DNA from 2 places in the Exiguobacterium sp. BRG2 genome. Region 2 is predicted to be linked to the other one. Evidence: riboswitches for the same ligand, from Rfam matches in the RefSeq annotation. Region 2 holds a riboswitch; the other holds the start of a gene.
The links. A riboswitch is a leader RNA that binds a small molecule or an ion and turns the genes downstream of it on or off. The one in region 2 is predicted to bind FMN.
Positions count from the first base shown of each region.

Region 1: linked by a shared signal. The riboswitch ahead of Q9R23_RS05350 (ECF transporter S component) and the one ahead of ribD (bifunctional diaminohydroxyphosphoribosylaminopyrimidine deaminase/5-amino-6-(5-phosphoribosylamino)uracil reductase RibD) in region 2 are both predicted to bind FMN.

Region 1 is NZ_JAUZUW010000003.1:40,690-51,712, reverse strand. It holds gene Q9R23_RS05370 (GNAT family N-acetyltransferase) at 1-431, opposite strand, end outside; gene Q9R23_RS05365 (GNAT family N-acetyltransferase) at 428-931, opposite strand; gene Q9R23_RS05360 (NAD-dependent epimerase/dehydratase family protein) at 928-1,794, opposite strand; gene Q9R23_RS05355 (HesB/IscA family protein) at 1,914-2,264, opposite strand; FMN riboswitch at 2,376-2,518, shown strand; gene Q9R23_RS05350 (ECF transporter S component) at 2,673-3,239, shown strand; gene Q9R23_RS05345 (YuzB family protein) at 3,316-3,549, opposite strand; gene Q9R23_RS05340 (NAD(P)/FAD-dependent oxidoreductase) at 3,642-4,694, shown strand; gene Q9R23_RS05335 (DUF1462 family protein) at 4,736-5,032, opposite strand; gene Q9R23_RS05330 (NifU family protein) at 5,143-5,370, shown strand; gene Q9R23_RS05325 (TIGR01457 family HAD-type hydrolase) at 5,413-6,177, opposite strand; gene Q9R23_RS05320 (DUF86 domain-containing protein) at 6,184-6,627, opposite strand; gene glpX (class II fructose-bisphosphatase) at 6,779-7,759, shown strand; gene Q9R23_RS05310 (DUF3055 domain-containing protein) at 7,795-8,070, shown strand; gene Q9R23_RS05305 (general stress protein) at 8,104-8,550, opposite strand; gene Q9R23_RS05300 (YutD family protein) at 8,636-9,013, opposite strand; gene lipA (lipoyl synthase) at 9,109-10,008, opposite strand; gene Q9R23_RS05290 (bifunctional metallophosphatase/5'-nucleotidase) at 10,071-11,023, opposite strand, start outside.
Region 2 is NZ_JAUZUW010000004.1:215,345-226,367, forward strand. It holds gene Q9R23_RS07675 (DUF4352 domain-containing protein) at 1-13, shown strand, start outside; gene Q9R23_RS07680 (UTRA domain-containing protein) at 142-747, shown strand; gene Q9R23_RS07685 (alpha-amylase family glycosyl hydrolase) at 716-1,765, shown strand; gene Q9R23_RS07690 (alanine/glycine:cation symporter family protein) at 2,065-3,423, opposite strand; gene Q9R23_RS07695 (DUF6612 family protein) at 3,902-4,723, opposite strand; gene ribH (6,7-dimethyl-8-ribityllumazine synthase) at 4,936-5,394, opposite strand; gene ribA (GTP cyclohydrolase II) at 5,391-6,581, opposite strand; gene ribE (riboflavin synthase) at 6,581-7,207, opposite strand; gene ribD (bifunctional diaminohydroxyphosphoribosylaminopyrimidine deaminase/5-amino-6-(5-phosphoribosylamino)uracil reductase RibD) at 7,192-8,232, opposite strand; FMN riboswitch at 8,391-8,535, opposite strand; gene Q9R23_RS07720 (M20 family metallopeptidase) at 8,719-9,924, opposite strand; gene Q9R23_RS07725 (MetQ/NlpA family ABC transporter substrate-binding protein) at 9,947-10,765, opposite strand; gene Q9R23_RS07730 (methionine ABC transporter permease) at 10,785-11,023, opposite strand, start outside.

The sequences.
Region 1 (11,023 bases), on a different contig from region 2:
CGTTTAATCATCGATTCTTCGAAGAGCTGACCGCCGAATCGCTCGTAAAACTGGCACGCCGGATTATCCCGCAAGACAGAAACCTGCATTGCCTCGTATTCCGCCAAGTCCTCGATGATACGTTGAAACAATGCCTTCCCGAGCCCCTGCCCTTGAGAAGCTCGCAAAACATAAATCGCGTAGAGTTCTCCTTCACGCGCATCCCTTCGATTTGGTCCACCTTGCGCGAAACCAACGACTTCGTCTTCTAACTCCACAACATACACGCGCTGATCGACTAACGCCTGCTCCCATTGTTTCGTCCGTTTCGCGTAAGACAACTGTGCTAAATAAGAATCAGGGATGATCCCTTGATACGTCTCCCGCCAGACATCGATATGAACGCGCGCAATGGTCGACGCATCTTCAAGACGTGCTTCACGAATTCTCATAACGGGATGATGAAGCGACGTGTCTCGCGTCCATTATGAACAGTCGGCTCAATTTCTCGTCCGCCGTTCGCTAAGATGACACGACGTGATGCTACATTATCAACGCCACACGTCAACAGCACTTGATCGAGTCCACGTTGCCGTGCTTCTTCTAGCGCTAAACGGAGCCCGGTCGTCGCATATCCTTTCTGACGCTCGGATGGTCGGATGCCGTATCCGATGTGCCCACCGTACAACTTTAAGTTCTCCGTCAAGTCATGCCGGAAGTTCAGCGCACCGACGATTCGTTGTCCGTCGACCATCCAGTACGTCGAATGGGTGACGAGACCCGGTCTGACCGTTGTCTCCATTTCCTTCAGTTCCGCGAAATAAGCGCCCAGTGGTTCATATGTGTCTCCGACTGCTTCCGGCACGATCGTTTCACCCGACTCTCGCCAGTCTTCTAAAAAGGCGCGGTATTCTGTCTCCCATGCGAGGGTTGGTTTTATCAACTGCATCATTGGTGATTGCGCACCTCCTCTTCAATCAAACGATCGAGCCAGTCATCGATGTGTTGGAACAGATAGCCCGCTTGTTTCGCAGCTGTCGTATCCATATAGAAATCGCGTTCTGGCGCAAGTGGCGATTCATCCTCTCCTTTTGCGACGAGTTGACTCGTCGTTCCTGCGACACGGTCGATTTTATCCATCAAATCTTGAATCGATAAGACACCGTCACTTGCAGCGTTAATCGGTCCCGTCAGTTCCGAGCGACCACACCACTCCAAAAAGGCAGCGGCTTCGTAACTTGAGATATACGCCATCTTCGCGTATGTGTTTTCAGCAACGATCGGACGCCCGTCAAGCGCCCGCTTGATATGAAAGACGAGTCGTTCCGTATAATCATCTGGTCCGAGGACAACTGGGAATCGAACGGCAACGACAGGGAATGTCGCGCGTTGGAAGAAATAACTCTCCGCTTGGCGCTTCCCTTCACCATATCCGTGTTCCTTCTCAAGATCATATTTCCCGGGAAACGGATTATAGGAACGCTCCGTGATGTTCGCACCGCCGTCTTCATAGACAGACATCGTCGACGTCAACACGTAGCGTCCGACTTTCCCTTCAAATGCGTCAATCGCGAGTTTTGCTTGATACGGCGTGAAGCAGATGTTGTCATAGATGACATCCCAGTGCTTTTGGCTTAAGTCCTTCATCGTACTACTCGACGTACGGTCCCCTTTGAAAAATGTCAAGCCCTTCGCGACCGGTGGTGTATGCTCACCGCGTGTGACGATCGTCACATCATCCCCCGAATCGGCTAAGCGAATCGCAAGCCGGCGTCCGAAATAGCGTGTTCCCCCGAAGATCAATACTTTTCTCATCCTGAAGCCCTCCCTATTCGTAGTAGCATTCACTCTCTTAAATATTTCGAGTCAATAGAGCAGGTCTCCTGTTTGCAGGCAATAAAAAAAATCGTGGACATCGTCCACGATTGGATTCATTAACAGCCACCCGGTGTCCCGGCATTCGTTGCCGTCCGGAACGATGTCCCGCAACTGCATGTTGCGATGGCATTCGGATTCGTGATCGTGAATCCGCCGCCGAGCATCGACTGTTTATAATCGATTTCCAGTCCTTTGACGACCGGATAATCTTTTTCGTCCACGATGACGGTCACGCCGTGCTGTTCAAAAACGAGATCCGTTTCTTTTTGTTGATCGAATCCCATTCCGTACGACAGACCACTACATCCACCACCTTGGACGAGCATCCGAAGATTTCGTTCATCTGCTGGTGCCTGCGCCATCATGTCCTGGACTTGTAGCGCTGCTGCCTCCGTTAAATGGATCATGTCATCACCTTCCTTTTCTTTAGTATACGCAACTTCTGAGCGAATCGAAACCTAGTTGCTTGAAACTATCTTGAATTCGTTGTATAAATGGTATGTACAACAAAATAATCGTTCCATCTTCAGGGCAGGGTGAAATTCCCGACCGGCGGTAAACAACTCTTTTTAAGTTGAAGCCCGCGAGCGAATAGGGCGCTATTTGCTGATTCTGTGTAATTCAGGAGCCGACAGTACAGTCTGGATGGGAGAAGATGGCGGCATGAGTTTGAATTTGATCGATTTTGCAATAATCGATTAGGTTTATTTAATGCGGACTTCTCCCCTGTTGATCTCATCAATGGGGGTTTCTTTATGGTCGCAGTCATGCCAATACTTCATCGAGAGGAACGAGCAAAAGGAGACAATACTCGTATGAAACGCACACAAAAAATGGTCACTCTGTCAATGTTAGGTTCAATCTCATTTGTTCTTATGCTTATCAATTTTCCACTACCGTTCTTACCAAACTATCTGAAGATCGACTTCAGTGATGTTCCTGCTCTTGTCGCAGCGATCATGTTCTCACCGGTCGCAGGTGTCATCGTCGAAGCATTGAAGAACGTGTTATACTACATCTTCCGCGGAAGTGGTGTTCCGGTCGGAGAATTCGCGAACTTCGCTGCAGGCGTCGCATTCGTACTACCTGTCAGCTGGTTCTACCACAAAAAGAAATCAACACAAGGTCTTGCAACTGGTCTCGTCGCTGGTACGATCACGATGGCACTCGGTCTTGCGATCCTCAACTATATCTTGATCCTTCCAGCGTATGCATGGTTCCTCGGTATGGATTACATGGCGGATCCAGCTGTCAAATGGACAGCGATCACTGCCGGTATCTTACCGTTTAACGTCATCAAGGCTTTGTTCATCTCGGCACTCTTCATTCCATTGTTCTTGAAGCTACGACCATGGATGATGCGCCGTCAACAATCTGCCTGATCCGAAAAGCTGCGCCCGCTGACGGACACGAATCCCCTCGTTCAGACGAACGAGGGGATTTTTTGGCTGTCCGTGCTCACAGCTCATTCTCTTCGATTTTCAGGTAAATCTTTTCAAGCAACTCTTCCGGCGTCTCGCCTACGACCATCTCACCATCAACGAGACAAAAATGATCAAGCGAACAAATACCACAATAGCCGAGGCAACCGTATTCGACGACGTCGACGTTCGGGTCACGTTCGAGTTGCTCCATGACGACCTGCGTACCAGCCGCTAAGTTACTAATACAAAATTCAATAATCGGATTCACTTTTTTTCCTCCTTCAAGCAGGAAACGACCTGCCTCATGTCGTATTATACAAGGTCAGACTGATTTAGGGGAACTAAGGGGGATTTTACGTTATGAAGCAATTGGTCGTACTCGGCGGAGGTTATGGTGGAATGCGGATTTGTGAGCGATTCAAGGACGAGGAAGTTGCCGTCACGCTCGTCGACCGTCTACCGTACCACGCACTCAAAACGGAATACTACGCACTCGCAGCAGGTACATTATCAGATCGGGATGTCCGGATTGAATTTCCGGAGGGGAAACATCTTACCTTTAAATATGGACATGTCATCAAAATCTCACCAGAGACGAATACAGTCCATCTGCAGGACGGATCAGAATTATTCTATGATGACCTGATCATCGCCCTCGGTTGCGAGGATAAATACCACAACATTCCAGGTGCTCAAGAATTTACATATAGCATCCAGACACTAGAAGAATCACGGAAGACACAACAAGCGATCTGTGGTCTGTCACCGGGGTCCGTCGTCTCGATCGTCGGTGCTGGTCTATCTGGTGTCGAACTCGCCAGTGAACTGCATGAGAGCCGGAAGGATTTAACGATTCGTCTGTTCGACCGCGGTCCATCCGTCTTGTCGTTCTTATCCGATAAAGTCTCGTCTTACGTTCAGGAATGGTTCGAGGAACATGACGTTGAAGTCATCAACAACTCGAATGTCACGCTCGTCACAGCGGACGATGTGCGAAACGGCGACGATACGTATCCATCCGACTTAACGATTTGGACAGCTGGTACGCAGCCGGTCAAAGTTGTACGCGATCTCGGCTTTGCTGCGGATAGTGGCGGTCGGATCAAATTGACGGAACATCATCACGTACCGGAATACGATAACGTCTTCGTCATCGGTGATTGTGCAAGTCTACCATATGCACCAAGTGGTCAACTCGCAGAACATCAGGCAGAACAAGTCGTCGATGTCTTACAAGCCAAGTGGCAAGGAAAGAAATTACCGAAGCTGCCAGAAATTAAACTGCGCGGGATGCTCGGTTCACTCGGAAAATCAGACGGTTTCGGAATCGTCATGGGCAAGCAAGCACTGACGGGGAAAGTCCCACGTCTCTTGAAGTCCGGTGTCTTATGGAAACACAAAAAGATTAAATGAGCAAAAGAGGTGTCCCAAGCTTTGGGATACCTCTTTTTCGTTCATCCCGCCTGATTCAGCTTCGCATCGATTGCCGCTGTGATCGTCTTGAGTTTGACGTACCCCTCATCAATCATCTCATCATCGAGCACGATCAGTGGATAAAAATAGACATCCTCTTTCAGCGCTTCCGTCCATTGATCTGATGTTGCTGTCTCGAAATCAACATAGCGAAGCGTCATCGCTTGCTCATATTTCCGCCCGAGGACGGCTTGTAGCCAACTGAATGTCTCTTCCGAGCTAGGTGCCCCGACACAACTCGGACAGGTGACCGCTGTTCCGTAAACCGTGATTTCCATCTTGAAGTCCCCCCTTTTCAATTCACTCCTCTTTAGTATACAAGTTTTCCAGATTGAGAACATTTTTCAACCCTGTTACAATGAAACTATACGAAAGGATGTGTTTACGCATGGAAATGTTTGATCAAGTGAATGAAGTTCTTGAAAAATTGCGTCCGTTCCTTCTTCGTGATGGAGGAGACGTTGAACTCGTAGATGTAGAAGACGGAATCGTAAAACTCCGTTTGATGGGAGCTTGTGGTAGCTGCCCAAGTTCAACAATCACATTGAAGGCCGGTATCGAACGTGCCCTTCTTGAAGAAGTCGCTGGCGTCGTCGAAGTCGAACAAGTCTTCTAATACATGAAATCCCGAACGAATTCTCGTTCGGGATTTTTTGATTCATAGAATCCATTCAGCTAACGTATCAACCATGTATGTCGGTTGACGATCCTGCCCTTGAATGAAGACGGGTGTATGGACGCCAGAATTGACGTGCATCGTCCGGATACCTCCATTGATCCCGAAAAGAATGTCCGTATGGTAGTTGTCTCCGACCATGATGACGTCTTCTTTTGACAGACCAATCATTTCTGTCGCGATATCGACCATGACTGGTTCTGGTTTACCGATGAAGAACGGTTCCTTCTCCGTCGTCACGCGCAGGACGGACGTCAAAGCACCATTACCTGGCAGGAAACCACGTTCGGTCGGAATCGCGATATCACCGTTCGTTGAAATAAACCGGGCACCGGCACGAATCGCAAGTGCACCAACAGCGAGTTTTTCGTACGTGATTTGACGATCGAGACCGATGACGACGTAATCTGCCGCTTCGGTTGCGACGACGTCTAACCCTTCTCGTTCAAGCGCGTCGATCAGTCCTGTTTCTCCGATCGCATAGACGCGCGCTTTTGGTGACAGGTCAGCAATATAACGACCAGTCGCCATCGCACTCGTCAAAACGTGTTTCGCATCGGAATGAACACCCATCCCGCATAGTTTCTCTGCCACAGCTTCTGCCGTCATCGACGCGTTATTCGTCACGAACAAGTACGGAATGCCCTCTGCTTGCAGACGATTGACGAAATCGACCGCTTCTTTTACCGGTTCCGTTCCGTTATACATCGTTCCATCTAAATCAAATAAATAGCCTTTTGCCTTCATCCTGACTCACTCCTCGTTTGGTAAAAATGCAGACACCGGTCCGAGTTCTGTCTCGATATACCGGCGAATCGCTTCCGGGAAACGACGTAGTTCTGCTTCCTCGGTCTCAAGTACCGCCCGAATCTCCGCCATACTCGACTGTGTGAATGACCGGACGATCAACGTACGTAACGCAACGAGCTTCTTCAGACTCGTCGCGAGCGGTCCATCGATGACCTTCTCATCTTCTAAAATGAGAATGATATCTTCATAACTTCCCGGATCCCGCATGATGAATCCATCAATCATACTGTTTCCGATGTCGATGACACTTTCGATGACTAAAAAACCGATCCGTTCCATAGCCAGTGCCGTCGTCACCGGATCCCCCGTAACTTCCTTACTTTGTCGAAGTGCCGTCTCATAACAGACGACCGTCTCTTCGATTTTTTGACGATTGACGAAATACATCTTCATTCCCCCTCACATCCTCCATTTTATCGTTATCCGGCAATCCTGAAAAGCAGAAAGGTCATTTGCATCACATTCCCAAATGTGTTATCCTCAATTTAGATTTTTGCTGAAAATAGTATGTCACATTGGTGACGTGGAGGTTATATACATGGAACGGGAACTCGCACTGGAAATCGTACGCGCTACGGAAGCAGCAGCACTAGCTTCTGCTCAATGGATTGGTCGCGGTAAGAAAAATGAAGCGGATGACGCAGCAACGACTGCGATGCGCGAAGTCTTGAACACGGTCAACATGAACGGAACGGTCGTCATCGGTGAAGGTGAACTTGACGAAGCACCAATGCTCTTCATCGGTGAACGTGTCGGAACAGCGAACGGTCCAATCGTTGATATCGCCGTCGATCCGCTCGAAGGTACGAACATCGTTGCCAAAGGTCTCGGTAATGCGATGGTCGTCATCGCCGTCGCCGATCAAGGTGCCCTGCTCCACGCACCTGATATGTATATGGATAAATTAACAGTCGGACCGAACTTGAAAGGGCACGTCTCACTCGACGATCCACTTGAAGTCATCATCGAAAAAGCAGCTCAATACAACAATAAACGGATTGAGGACGTCACGGTCATCATGCAGGATCGCCCGCGTCACGATCACTTCCGCGAAGCTACGATGCGGATGGGCGCACGCGTCCGTCTGTTTGAAGACGGCGATGTCTCAGCTGGAATCGCACCACTTTCTCCTGCGACAGGAATCGATATCTTCATCGGAACAGGTGGTGCTCCTGAAGGTGTCATCACGGCTGCTGCCGTTAAAGCGATGGGCGGCGACATGCAGGCACGTTTACATCCGATGAATGAAGAAGAAACTGCTCGTGTCATCCGGATGGGACTTGAAGATCCGCTTCAACTCTTGACGCTTGATGACCTGATTAAAAGCGACGACTGTATCTTTGCCGCGACCGGCGTCACGACGGGCGAAATGCTCGATGGCGTTAAGTTCTTGACGGATGATATCGTTGAGACGACATCCCTCGTCATGCGTTCAAAGACACGGACAATCCGAAAAGTGATCGCTGAGCATAGCTTATCGCGTAAACCATACTTGCAAAAAGTCCCCCAAACCCTTTAATCTGAAACAGATGTTAGGGAAATGAGGGAAGCTGAATGATGGAAGAACGTGATTTTTTATATGATGATGTCGAACAAACGAAGACACGCTTCGTCAGTTGGATTGGAGAAGCCAGTCGGTTTGATCTCGCCATCACCCACTCGGAGCATTTTTACGGTAAGATTCTCGTCTTGAATCTCTTATCGAATCGCTATGCGATCATCGGTGCGGACGATTTTGATGAACCGGGCTACATCGCGACAGCGTTTGACGTCGAAGACGATGCGGCAACGGAACTCGAGATGTATCTGCGCGCTTATATCGGTCTATGAAAAAAGCCTTCGTCCGCGGACGAAGGCTTTTTCTTATAAGAGACGATCGTTTCGTTCATTTAGTGTGTTTGGTCCGCTGAAGACGTTCGTATTGTCTGACTCGTCATGGGCACGGCGTTCTGAATGCTGATCCGCTTCATCACCGACGAGTAATACGAATTGACCACTTTCGACCGCATGATTCGCACGATCGACGTCTTCCTTCGTCAAGCCACTTCCGTGGATGGCATCTCCATGAGAGACTGATTCATCTTTTTTGAAGATACTCTTGATTTCCTGCCATAGATTACGATGATCTTCCTGCGACAGACGCGTAGATGTCTGTTGGTTGTTCAAATCCGCTAGTTCCTCGATTTGTTCGAGATCGTATTTGTCGTGTGCTAAGACTTTTAAATCAGTCGAGACGACACCGGCAACACGGAGATCGTGCACGGCACTGACGACTTCTGGTACGGATGAGTAAATTCCAACGATTCGCATGGATGATTCCCCCTATAGGTGCATGATACTTATAGTAATAGCCGAATTCCGTCCACTAGAAACGCTTTTCTGTATGACAGTTTGATTACTCGCTTTCCGTCTTCTCTGGTGCAGGTGCGAACTTCCGTTTCAACTTCAACGTATTGGATGAAGAACCGTCGAAGCGAGGTGGTGCTTCTTCTCCTTCTACCAATCCGACCTTCTTGACGATGAAATAGGCACATCCGAAGTTACAGTATTCGTAGAGATAATCAGCAACATGCGAAATCTTCGTATCGAATGTCGCTTTCTCGTGTTGATCCTCATAGAAGCCACGTAGTCGTAATTGACCGTGCCCCCAGTCGCCCACGATATAATCATATTTTTCAAGGACATCGCTGAAACGACCGATGAAGGCTTCTTCATTAAAGCCTTCCCGTTTCTCTTCGACGACTTCATAACGTTCCCGATTGACTTGTATCATTATTCCCACCTCCTGCTGTTCTTATCATAGCATATTCCATTTCTCCTGACAGACGAAAAACCGTCCGAGTCAGCTGCTCGAACGGTCGTTGATTGTTAATCGATCGGAAGTGCTGTTTTATTCTTTTTCGCTGCGTTGACTTGCTCATCTGCATGATACGATGAACGAACGAGTGGACCTGCCTCACAGTGCGAGAACCCTTTGCTGAGCGCGATTTGCTTCAGTTCAGCGAATTCTTGCGGTGTATAGTACTTGATGACGTCGAGGTGCTTTTTCGTCGGTTGGAGATACTGACCGATCGTCATGATGTCGACGTTATTTGCGCGAAGATCATCCATCGTTTCAAGAATCTCTTCCCATGTCTCACCAAGACCAAGCATCAAGCTCGACTTCGTTGGAATTTCAGGTGCGAGTTCCTTCGAACGACGAAGGAATTCAAGCGTCCGGTCGTAAGTTGCTTTCGCACGAACGGTCGGCGTCAGACGGCGGACCGTCTCGATGTTGTGGTTCATGATGTCTGGTTGTGCATCAATCAGCGTTTTCAATGCCTCAAAGTTCCCACCCATATCTGAAGGTAGGACTTCGATTGATGTCTCTGGGTTCATCCGACGCACTTCACGGACGGTTTCAGCGTAAACGCCTGCTCCGAAATCATTCAGATCGTCGCGTGCGACCGCTGTGATGACCGCGTGCTTCAGGTTCATCAATCGAACGGATTCCGCGACGCGTTTTGGTTCTTCGAGATCGAGTTCGTTCGGACGTCCTGTCGTCACGGCGCAAAAACGGCACGCACGTGTGCAGATACTTCCGAGAATCATGAACGTCGCCGTTCGGCGTACCGCCCAACACTCGTGGATATTCGGACACTTTGCTTCCTCACAGACAGTATGTAGCTTTTTCTCGCGCATCATACTTTTTAATTCTGTGTAAGTTTCATTCGTATTCAGCTTGATTTTCAACCATTCCGGTTTACGTTGGATTTCTCCGCGTCCCATGGTTTCGCTTCCCCCTTCATCCCCAAAAAGTCAATTCATGTCTGCTTTAGTATAACAAACAATCAGGGTTTGCGAACATGCAATTCATTATATTCCGACTTCTCCGATAAGCGTTCAAACAACAAATCACGCAACAATTCAGGCATGAAATATTCTTTGGGCATTTCTTTGATTGCTGGAAAGAGTGGACCGAACGTAAACATATCCGGCAAGACGACAGAATAATCGCGTGTTAGCTCAAGCGGTTGATGATCCGCCAAACCAGCATAATGCATCCGTCCCATCAACTTTCCTCGGAATCCAAGACCACGAACCTTTAAGTGTTCGAACTGATCCGTTTTGACTTCGTCGAGGAAAGTTTGTAATTCCTCTCCGGTCATCATGACTTTACAAGGATTGATCGGGTGCGGGCAGAGTCGATGTAAATCAAAGGCAGAGACGGAACCTGGTGGAAGCGACCCGAGCAGAATACCGGCTGGGACACAAGCGATATCCGCATCACACCAGTCGCGCATCGTCTCGACGAGTAACTGCGAGAATGGCGACTCACTGAACCAGTCATTGGCTAGACCCGCTGTCTCGCCAATCGGCTCCTTCATCTGTTTTTCCGCCAGATACTGCTCCCGGTCAAGTAATTTTGCCGTCGCTTCATCCTCGGCGTAATCGTGTAAGGAGTGAAGGACCGCTTCCTTCTCGCCGGTGTCCGTATTCATGTAGATCTCACCTGCATATTGCCCATGTTTTCCCGCTTGCGTGATTAAGACACCGTTCTTGACGACACCATCATCGAGGACATGATGCGTATGCGCACCGATGATTAAATCAAGTTCTGGAAAGCGCATCGCAAGTTCTTCATCCTGATAAAATCCGAGGTGACTTAAACAAATCAGGACGTCGACTTCCTGGCGCAAACGTTCGATCTCGCGCGCCGCGACGTCAAATGGTTCTTCGATCGTCCAACCGAGTAAACCGTATAGTTCGATATACGGTGCCGTCAGACCAAAAACACCGACTT
Region 2 (11,023 bases):
ATCCCTTCGTTAAATACCCTTCACACTTTTGCGCTCCATCTGTTTTCCGGTTGTACCCGGACCATAGGTGGAGCTATTTTGATGCCTGTATTCGTTCCATGCTACACTAAAAGTACTATTTGAGTGCAAAGGACGGATTGTATGCCGAAATACTTAACCATTTATCATCAACTCGCACAACGGATTCAAGAAGGAACGCTTCCAGCTGACATGAAATTACCTTCTGAGACAGAATTGATGCATGAATTCGAGGCGAGTCGTGGAACGGTCCGAAAAGCGATCGATGCGCTGCAAGAGAAAGGCTTTGTCCGCAAACACCAAGGAAAGGGTGTCTTCGTTCTGTCGCAAGAAGCGATCGAGTTCCAATTCAACGGAATCGTCAGCTTTTCGGAGGCGCATCGCCGGATGGGTCGACATGCTGTCGAGACGGATGTGCTATCATGCGAAGTGCTCCCCGCCTCTCCTGAGCTCGCTTCGTTATTGCATGTGGCACAAGGAACAGACGTGACCCGTATTGAGCGGATTCGTCAGATTGATGGCGAACGCGTCATCCGTGACATTAATCATTTCGTAACCGCACTTGTGCCCGACCTAACCGCTGACATCGCTCAAGGTTCGATCTATCATTACATCGAAGAGACACTCGGACGGCAGATCAGCTATGCGAAACGAAAGATTGAAGCGCGCCCTGCGACACGGGAAGACCAAGAACGACTTGATCTCGAAGACGCCAGGGCTTCCCAATGATCCCGAGGGAGACGGACGTGCGTACTATACGGACGGACCAAACGTTCATGACTACTTGCAAGAGATGAACGCAGCCGTTTTTGCCGGACACGATCTCTTGACGGTCGGTGAGATGTCGTCGACGTCGCTTGAACATTGCCTTCAATATTCTTCGCTCGAAAATCAAGAACTGAAGATGACGTTCAACTTCCATCACTTGAAGGTCGATTATCCGAACGGTGAGAAATGGACGGCTGCACCGTTTGACTTCAAGCAGTTGAAACAAATTTTCTCCGACTGGCAAACTGGCATGAACGGACAAGCATGGAACGCGATTTTTTGGTGTAACCATGACCAACCCCGCGTCGTCAGCCGGTTTGGTGACGACGTCGCGTATCGTGTTGAGAGTGCAAAGATGCTCGCGACAACGCTTCATGGCTTGCAAGGTACACCGTATATTTACCAAGGAGAAGAGATCGGAATGCCGAATCCGGACTTCACGAATCTGTCCGACTACCGTGATGTCGAGACATTGAATGCCTATCAAGAAGCACGGACCAACGGCGTATCGGAAGAAGCAATTCTCGCTGCGATCCGTCAAAAATCACGCGATAACGCGCGGACACCGATGCCTTGGTCGGACGCCGTCAACGGTGGCTTTAGTACAAGTGAGCCATGGATCCCGATCTCGCCGACGTACGATCAAATCAATGTCGAGGCTGCTGTCGCAGACCCTGATTCAGTCTATCATCATTACAATCGGTTGATTCAACTCCGCAAACAGTATGACGTGCTCACGGACGGTTCATACCGGCTGTTGACACCGGACGATCCATCACTTTGGGCGTACGAACGCGCAACGAATGAAGAAGAATTACTCGTCGTCTCGAATTTCTACGGAACGGACACGACGTTCACGTTACCTCATGACGGATCGGACTATACGGTGTTGCTTCATAATTATCAGCAGATGCAGACAGAAGGGTACACTTTAACGTTACGACCTTATGAATCACTGATGCTTTATCGTAAAAAGTGATTGAATGAGACGGAGCACACGCAAAAAAGAGAAGGTTGGTTTCCAAGGGATACCCTAGAAACCAATCTTCTCTTTTGTTGAATAGATATAGAATGTGAATGCCTATTCCTCGACTCCTACAGGAAAAGAAAGCAGGGTACACGCTTTCGTCAGGGAAAGGAAAGACCCGGCGAACCGCATGGAATACAGATTGCCGTGGCTTACCTCCCTTCTGTGGAAAGCGAGGATGGCAGAATCATTCGTTTTCAAAAATGATTTTTAAGAACTAGTTCCTTTCGAGTCTTTCATTTTCACATGTTCTACGAAACTTTCCGATTCGCTTCTTCTCGTCTCAACTGTTCGCGGAACAGTCGTGTCTCAGCAATGACGACGCCGGACAATCCAATCAAACCGATTAAGTTCGGAATCGCCATCAATCCATTGAAGACATCGGAAATCGCCCAGACCATGTTCAAGTTCGTCGTCATCGCACCCGCTCCGGCGACTAAGACGAACAGGATACGGTATGGGAGAATCGATTTTTGACCGAATAGATAATAGATTGATTTTTCGCCATAATACGACCAGCCAAGAACAGTCGAATAAGCAAACATGACGAGTCCAATCGTGACGATGTATTTTCCGGCAGGACCGAGGAAGACCTCGAAGCTTGCTGTCGTCAATTCAACGCCTTGTAACTTCGTATCAAGTTGTCCTCCCATGACGAGCGTCAAACCTGTGATCGAACAGACGACCAATGTATCTAAAAACACCTGCGTCATCGAAACGAGCGCTTGACGTCCTGGGAAGTCCGTTTTCGCTGCAGCGGCTGCAATCGGTGCTGAACCAAGACCCGCTTCATTTGAGAAGACACCACGCGCGACACCATAACGAATCGCCGCCCCGATCGCGCCACCCGTAATTGCTTCGCTTGAGAACGTGCTGCTGAAGATCGTCGAAATCGCACCTGGAATCAAGTCATAGTTCATGACGAGAATCAGTAATCCACTTCCAACATAGAAGAAAATCATAAACGGAACAAACAAACTAACAATTTTTCCGATTGATTTGACCCCACCAAGAATGACGACGCCTGTCAGTACCATCAATACGATCCCCGTCACATAAAGTGGCACATCGAACGTTGATTTCATCGCGAGGGCGACCGAGTTCGTCTGGACCCCGTTCCCGATCCCGAACGCAGCGATTGAAGCGAATGCGGCAAACAAGACACCCAGCCATTTCTGCTTCAGCCCACGCTCGAGATAATACATTGGCCCCCCTGCCATCTGTCCATTTTCATCAACGACACGGTACTTGACGGCAAGGATTGCTTCCGCATACTTCGTCGCCATCCCGAATAGACCGGACAACCACATCCAAACGATCGCACCCGGTCCTCCGAGGACGACGGCGGTTGCGACACCAACGATATTCCCCGTACCGACGGTCGCAGCCAGTGCCGTCATCAATGCTTGAAAGTGACTGATGTCGCCTTCCGACTTATCGTCCTGATGCTTTGAAAACGCGAGCTTCAGCGCATACGGTAGTTTGGTAATTTGAATGAATCCTAAGCGAATCGTCAAATAAATCCCCGTACCGACCAACAGAATAAGTAACGGTGGTCCCCAAACAAGATTGGACACCGTACTGATCCAGTCACTAAATGAATTTCCCATTCGTGTTACCTCCCATTATGAAATATGTAGTTCTTTACCATTTTTTCAGAATTTACTGATAATTGTCAAACTATTTTTTTATGAAACTATTTTGATACTTCTTCATTTCAATAATTCACTACGATCGTTGTCATCGGAGTGTTCAGTGTAATCTTTATTATTTTGATTTTATAATCGATCTTCGGTCCTCTTCGCCAACTGCAGGCAAAACCTACGAACTTGCCACTCAAGACGATCGAACATTTGAATGCCGCGTCCGGTGGGGTGCTGTCCTTCATCGATACGAAAGTCGTCAATGACAATGATTTATTCGAAGCTATCTCGATTCAATACTAGGATGACGCTCAAGCATTCCGCGATATGCACGAACAGATTTTCGTCAGTCAAAAACAGACGGAAGCACTAAAAGAAGTTCTTCGTCAGTTCCAAGTCTCAAAAAAGTCCCCTCATCTTCATGGAAGAGAGGGGACTTCGATGTTTATTGTGCTGCACCTGTGAGCGGTTGTGCATCTTTTGCTTCCACAGGTAATTTGATTTCGCTGATCTCATTGAATTTTGAGAACGTCGACTCGTTCTTCATATTGAACTCGGTATCTTTTTCAATCGCAAACACCATGTCCATATCGAGTGATTTCGGATAGAATGTTTTCGCATCATACGTCATCGTGTAATTCATTTTCTTGTAATCGATGCTGTCCATCGCATCTTTCATCTGTGCCATCTGTCCTGTCTGTTCGAGCGAATCCTTCATGAATGCTTTGAGGTCGTCCCCTTTTAGTTTGACGTCGATTTGATAAACGTCACCCTCTTTTTTGGCGGTCCAGTTGTCTTTGTACTTTTTCAATAGCTTGAGATTTTGATCCGTCGATGCCGATGACTCCATCGCCTCGACCATATCACCTAGCTCCGAGACATCTTGAACGAGCCATTGTCCGTTTTGCGATAGATACATCTTATCGTCGACGATATAGCTCTCGATCGACATGTCCTTACCGTTTTGTGGATTTTTCATCGTCATCGTCTGGTGCATCGTAAGCGGCTTCTGGATGATATCGGCTGATACCTTCTGATCTACTGCCATCTCACCTGCTTTTGAATTGACCGTCCCTTCCATGTGGAACGATTTAATATCTTTTTGAGCGGCTGTCGCTTTATTCAGTAATTCCGTATTCGAGAGTTCCCCCGACTTCGTCGAACCAGACCCACTGCCACTACCCGAATCTGTCTGCCCATCTTGACATCCAGCTAATCCAATCGATGCTGCGACGATCCCAGCTGCTACCCACCTTGTTTTCTTCATATTCATTTCCTCCTTTATACGCGTTACCCTGATTTACGAAAAACATTGGAAAATGTTTCAAAGTTTCTTTATTACCTCATTACCGTTCTTCTTCAAAACAAATCCTCATATTTCAAATCTACTATTCTTTTTTTGAAATTTGATTTATCACCTGCAAAATGTCCACAAAAAAATAGGATGACGGAAACTTCCGTCACCCTATCCTTATTTCGTTAGATCGTGCGTAAAAGATTCGCCATCTCAATCGCGGAAACGGCAGCTTCGTAGCCTTTATTTCCAGCTTTCGTACCGGCACGTTCGACCGCTTGCTCGATCGAATCCGTCGTCAGGACACCGAAGATGATGGGTACGCCTGTATCACGCGACGCACTCGCGACGCCTTTCGCGACTTCGTTACAGACATAGTCATAATGTGATGTTGCTCCGCGGATGACGGCTCCCAGTGTGATGACCGCATCATACTTACCGCTTTTCGCTAACTTTTCCGCAACGAGTGGAATTTCAAATGCTCCAGGAACCCATGCTGTATCCACAGCATCCGCCGCAACACCGTGACGACGGAACGCGTCGTTTGCTCCTCCGACGAGTTTTGATGTGATCAATTCATTAAAACGTGCTGCGACGATTGCGACGCGTAGTCCTTCTCCTGTTAAGAAACCTTCGTAAATCATGATGTGTGTCCTCCTTGGATATCGAGCCAGTGCCCGAGTTTCGTTTGTTTTGTTTTCAGATAACGCTGATTTTCCGGTTCAATGGGTACTTGATGGGGAACACGTTCGATGACTTCAATCCCCTCTTGCTCGAGCACCCGTTGTTTGTCTGGATTGTTCGTCATCAAGCGAATCTTCGTCACGCCAAGATCACGCAACATGTTGGCCGCGACCGTATAATCACGCATGTCTGTCGGATAACCGAGTGCATGGTTCGCTTCGACTGTATCGAGTCCTTGTTCCTGCAACTCGTACGCTTTCAACTTCGCCATCAGACCGATGCCGCGTCCTTCCTGACGTAGATACAAGACGGCTCCACCTTCTCGTTCGATCCGCTCAAGTGCCGCATCGAGTTGTGGACCACAATCGCAACGTTTCGAACCAAAGACGTCGCCCGTCAGACATTCCGAGTGCAGACGGACGAGCATCCCATCGTGCGCTTCACCGGATAAGACGGCGACATGTTCTTTCTTATCTTGCGTCGTATAGCCGACCATCCGGAAAGCTCCGAATGTCGTCGGAAGCAACACTTCCGCTTCCCGCGTCAATGGACGCTCGAGATACGCGACGAGTGCCTCGATCGTGATCAGTTTTAAGTCGTGTTCTTCCTTATAGAGAAGCAAATCATCCACCCGTGCCATCGTGCCATCTTCCTTGATGATTTCACAAATGACGGCAATCTCATCGCTACCGGCAAGACGCGCAAGGTCAACACCTGCTTCCGTATGTCCGCGTCGTTCCCGAACACCGCCCTCTTTTGCGATCAACGGGAAGATGTGACCCGGTCGTTTGAAGCGCTCCGGTCCATCCGTCCGCATCCGCTGGATCGTCAGTGAACGCTCTTCGGCACTGATGCCGGTCTTTGCCTCTTCATGATCGATGCTGAGCGTGAACGCCGTACCGTGCGGGTCCGTATTATTGTCCGTCATCGGCGAAAGATGTAATCGTTCTGCCACATGTGGACTAACCGGAACACAGACGAGCCCTTTTCCATACGTAATCATGAAGTTGATATTTTCCGGTGTCGCGTGTTCTGCGAGCATGACGAGATCGCCCTCATTCTCACGATCCTCATCATCACAGACGATGATCGGTCGTCCGTTCTTTAAATCTTCTATCGCGTCTTCAATCAAGTCGAATCCGTTCATTACATGTCGCCTCCTAAGAATGCTGCCCAGTCCGTCTGTTTCTCATGTTGCGTGAAATGATAGAGATGTTTCGCCATCATGTCACACTCGATGTTGACGACTGCGCCGCTTGCCAATCGATCAAACGTCGTCACTTGACGGGAATGCGGAATCAATGAAATCGAGATCGTTTCCGAGGTGACGCGTTGCAAGGTCAGGCTCGTGCCGTTGATCGCGATTGATCCTTTTGGAATGCAATACTTTTGCCACGATCCGACATCAAACGTGTACACCATCGCTTCTCCGTCCGGTCGCCGACTGATTAGTCGTGCCGTCCCGTCGATGTGCCCACTGACGAAATGTCCGCCGAACCGACCATCTGCCGGCATCGCCCGTTCGAGTTGCAGCGGGTTTCCGACCCGGTACGTGCCGAGTGCTGTCGAACGGATCGTGTCATGGACGGCATCCGCCGTAAAACCGGTTGGGCTCATTGACGTGACCGTCAAACAAATCCCGTCGACGGCGATGCTGTCACCAATCTTTGTTCCTTCGAGCACCCGGTGCGCTTCGATTTCAAGTGCTAATCCATTCGGTCGCGGAATCTTTCGTTTTAAGGTCCCGACTTCTTCAATCAATCCGGTGAACATATCGTCTCCTCCTTTCGGATGTACGTCAGATGGAGATCCGGTCCGACCATTTCAATCTGATCGATTTGAAAACGTTCTTCGATATCATGTCGTCCGTTCCAGGCAGTCCCTTCAAAAATCGACGGGGCTTGGTAGACTTCAATCCGATCGACGAGATCTGCCTCAAGAAAAGCGGCTTGAATCGTCGGTCCACCTTCAATCAAGACACTACGGATGTCTTGTTCGTATAAGCGTTTCAAAATCGCTTCCGGCGTCTCATATTCACCAACGAGGACCGTCACCTGATCATGACTTATCCGAGGAACACTCGTCAGCCAGTACGTTGGATTTTTTCCATCGCAAAAGACTTGCGCGGTCTCTGGCACCCGACCACGGCGATCGACGATTACTCGAATCGGCTCGATGCCTGACGACGCGCATAACGTCAGTGCCGGATCATCGACGAGCACCGTCTCACTTCCGACGAGGATGGCATCGTGGCGACCACGCAGGGCGCGACCGTTCGCGCGTGCTTCTTCTGACGTGATCCAGCGCTGTTCACCTGTCGCCGCGATCCCGTTCATCGTCTGAGCGATTTTGACGGTCACGGTCGGGCGTTTTCGTTCGATCGTCTTCCAGAATGCCGTGTAAAGGGCTTCTGCCTCATGCCGTAACAAGCCGACCTCGACTTCGATTCCCGCGTCCTGTAGCCGTTTAATTCCGGAACCAGCGACGATTACATGTTTGTCTTCTGTTGCGACGAAAACTCGTTTGATTCCTGCTTGTAGAATCGCTTCCGTGCATGGTGGCGTCTTGCCGTGATGATTGCATGGCTCGAGCGTCACGTAGAGATCGGCACCATGGGCGGCTTCTCCTGCCATCCGTAAGGCTTCGACTTCTGCGTGCGGCCCACCGGCAAACCGGTGCGCACCAAAACCGATGATGCGTCCTTGTTTGACGATGACACAGCCGACACTTGGATTCGGACTTGTTTGTCCGTGTAACATTTGTGCTAATTGCATGGCATAACTCATCATCTGTGACATCGCGTTCACTCCTTTCAAATAAAAAAGACGCCCCTTGAAAAAGGGGCGTCTGTATAGAAGGGTTCACGAAATACACGGTTCGCCTTCTGCTTTTTCGCATGCAGAAAGAGACCATCTCCTGAAAACATTTTTTCAGAAAACAGCTTGAATCGCGTCGTTTCGTTCTTCTCCCATCCGGACTTTACCGTCGGCCCTGGAATCTCACCAAGTCAGCCATGATGCGTACATCACGGGTCGCGGGCTCGTCAATCGATTGATCGCATCACCGCCGGTTGGGATTTTCACCCTACCCCGAAGAACTGGATTATTGAGTTATACAATTTTAGCCTAGCATATCTTTTTCAAGAAAACAAAGCGCAAATGTTTCGGTCTTGGCTCTTTTATGATTTCGTTCCACTTCTGTTACCCCTCCCCAATTCGTGATCGACTGGATACTAAAAACGACTGGAGCACCTGATATCAGTGCGTCCAGTCATTGTGTTCCGGTTACAAATACCCGTTCTTCCGGTCGTGGAATTCTTGAGCGATCGCCCCGCGCGTCCGTTCATCAGCGAGGACGCGAAGCGCTGTCCGTGCGAGGATTTTAGCGCCTGCGATCAACGCTTCATCCCCCTCTTCCGAACGGGCTGCTTCTTTGAATGCTTCTGTATGGGCGACGAGATCGTCCGGACCAATCTTGATATACGGATGGATTGTCGGGATGACTTGACTGATGTTACCCGCGTCCGTCGATCCAAGCCCCGGTCGTTCGTCGAGGTGCACGATTTGCCCAAGCGCCTCTGCTTCTTCTTGGAAGAGACGATCAAACGTCCGGTTGAAGACGAGATTGTCGACTTCATTTTGGAACGCGATGACGTCAAGCGTCGCCCCGGTCGCGAGTGCCGCGCCTTGGGCAACGGCTTTGACTTTTTCCGTGACGGCATTCAGTCGTTCCCGTGTCGTCGCCCGGATGAAGAAACGTGCTTTTGCGTATTCCGGAATGATGTTCGGCGCATCGCCACCATGCGTGATGATCCCGTGGATCCGGACATCGTCTGGTAACTGCTGACGTAAAGCATTGATTCCGTTGAAGAGTTGAATGACAGCGTCGAGGGCGTTGATGCCTTCTTCCGGTGACGCCGCTGCGTGCGCCGGACGACCCGTAAAGGCAAAATCGAGCGGATCAACCGCAAGCGAGGATCCCGTGATCCGCGTTTGTCCCGACGGATGGACCATCAAGGCCGCATCGATCCCTTCCAGTAACTGATGTTTGACGAAACTGCCTTTCGCACTACCGTTCGGTCCACCTTCCTCGGCTGGTGTTCCAAGGACAACGACACTCCCGCCGACTTCATCGAGCACTTTACTGAGCGCGATCGCCGCTGCGACGCTCGTCGTGCCGATGATATTATGACCGCACGCGTGACCGATGCCTGGCAACGCATCATACTCAGCAAGAAAGGCAATCGTCGCGCCTGGTCGGTCGCTCGACTTCTTCGCGAAGAACGCGGTATCGTGCCCCGCGACACCGAGTTCTACCGTAAAACCTTCCGCCGTTAGACGCTCTGCATGTAGTCGCGAAGCAAAGAATTCCTCGTTACCGATTTCCGGCGTTGCATGAATTCGGTGACTTGTCTCAAGATACGATTCTCGTTTTTGTTCGATGTCCTGTTCAATCGTCTCTACCCATGTCGTGCGTACTGGTGTCGTCATACTGTCCACTCTCCTTTTGAAATTATTCGCCGATATCGCTCAGTGGAACGAACGTCGGGATCGTACTGCCTTTGTATTCTTTTTTGATGAAGGCCGCGACATCTTTTTGTTGATACAGCGATGCGATTTTTTTCAGTTCTTTTTTGTTCTTGTCTTCTGTTCGTGTTGCGATGATGTTGATGTATGGTTTTGCTGTCTCGTTCTCATGAACGATTGAGTCCTTGATCGGGTTGAAGCCAGCGTCAACGGCGATGCCATTGTTGATGATTGACGCCGCGACGTCCGGTAAGACGCGTGGCGTTTGCCCGGCGACGATCGGAACGATTTTCAGCTTCTTCGGATTCTCGACGATCTTATCGACTGAACCGTTACCATCAAAGTCGTCCGGTAACTTGATCAGACCGGCTTCTTGCAGTAACAAGAGGGCGCGTCCCATGTTCGTCGCTTCGTTCGGAACAGCGATTTTTCCGCCAGTTGGAATGTCTTTGACGTCCTTGTATTTATCCGAGTAAATCCCCATCGGTGCGATGACAGTCGTCGCAATCGGCGACAGCTTCAAGTTATGTTCTTTCTTGAAAGCGTTGAAGTAGGAAATCGTCTGGAAGGCATTGGCGTCGATCTCACCCTCAGCCAGTGCCATGTTCGGCTGGACATAATCGGAGAACTTGACGAGTTCGATTTTGATGCCTTCCTTCTCTGCTTTTTTCGCGACATAATCCCAAACTTGTGTGTCTGAACCGCTGACACCGAGCTTGATCGTCTTTTCGTCTTCTCCTGATGCTGCGCACCCGGCAAATAAAATCGTCGTGAGTGTTGCTCCAATTGCTACTGCTTTTTTCATGGCTGAATCGCTCCCTTGATTAATGTCTTCTGATTTTTCGTGCGACGATGTTGCCTGTCGTCTGTAAGCCTTGGACTAAGATGACGAGAATCCCGACCGTGATGATCATGACTTTCGTGTCGAACCGTTGATAGCCGTACGTAATTGCTAAGTCACCCAGTCCACCACCACCAATGGCACCTGCCATCGCCGACGCCCCGATCAAGCCGACCGTCGCGATCGTTAAGTTAAGGATTAGTGAACCGAGTGCTTCCGGCA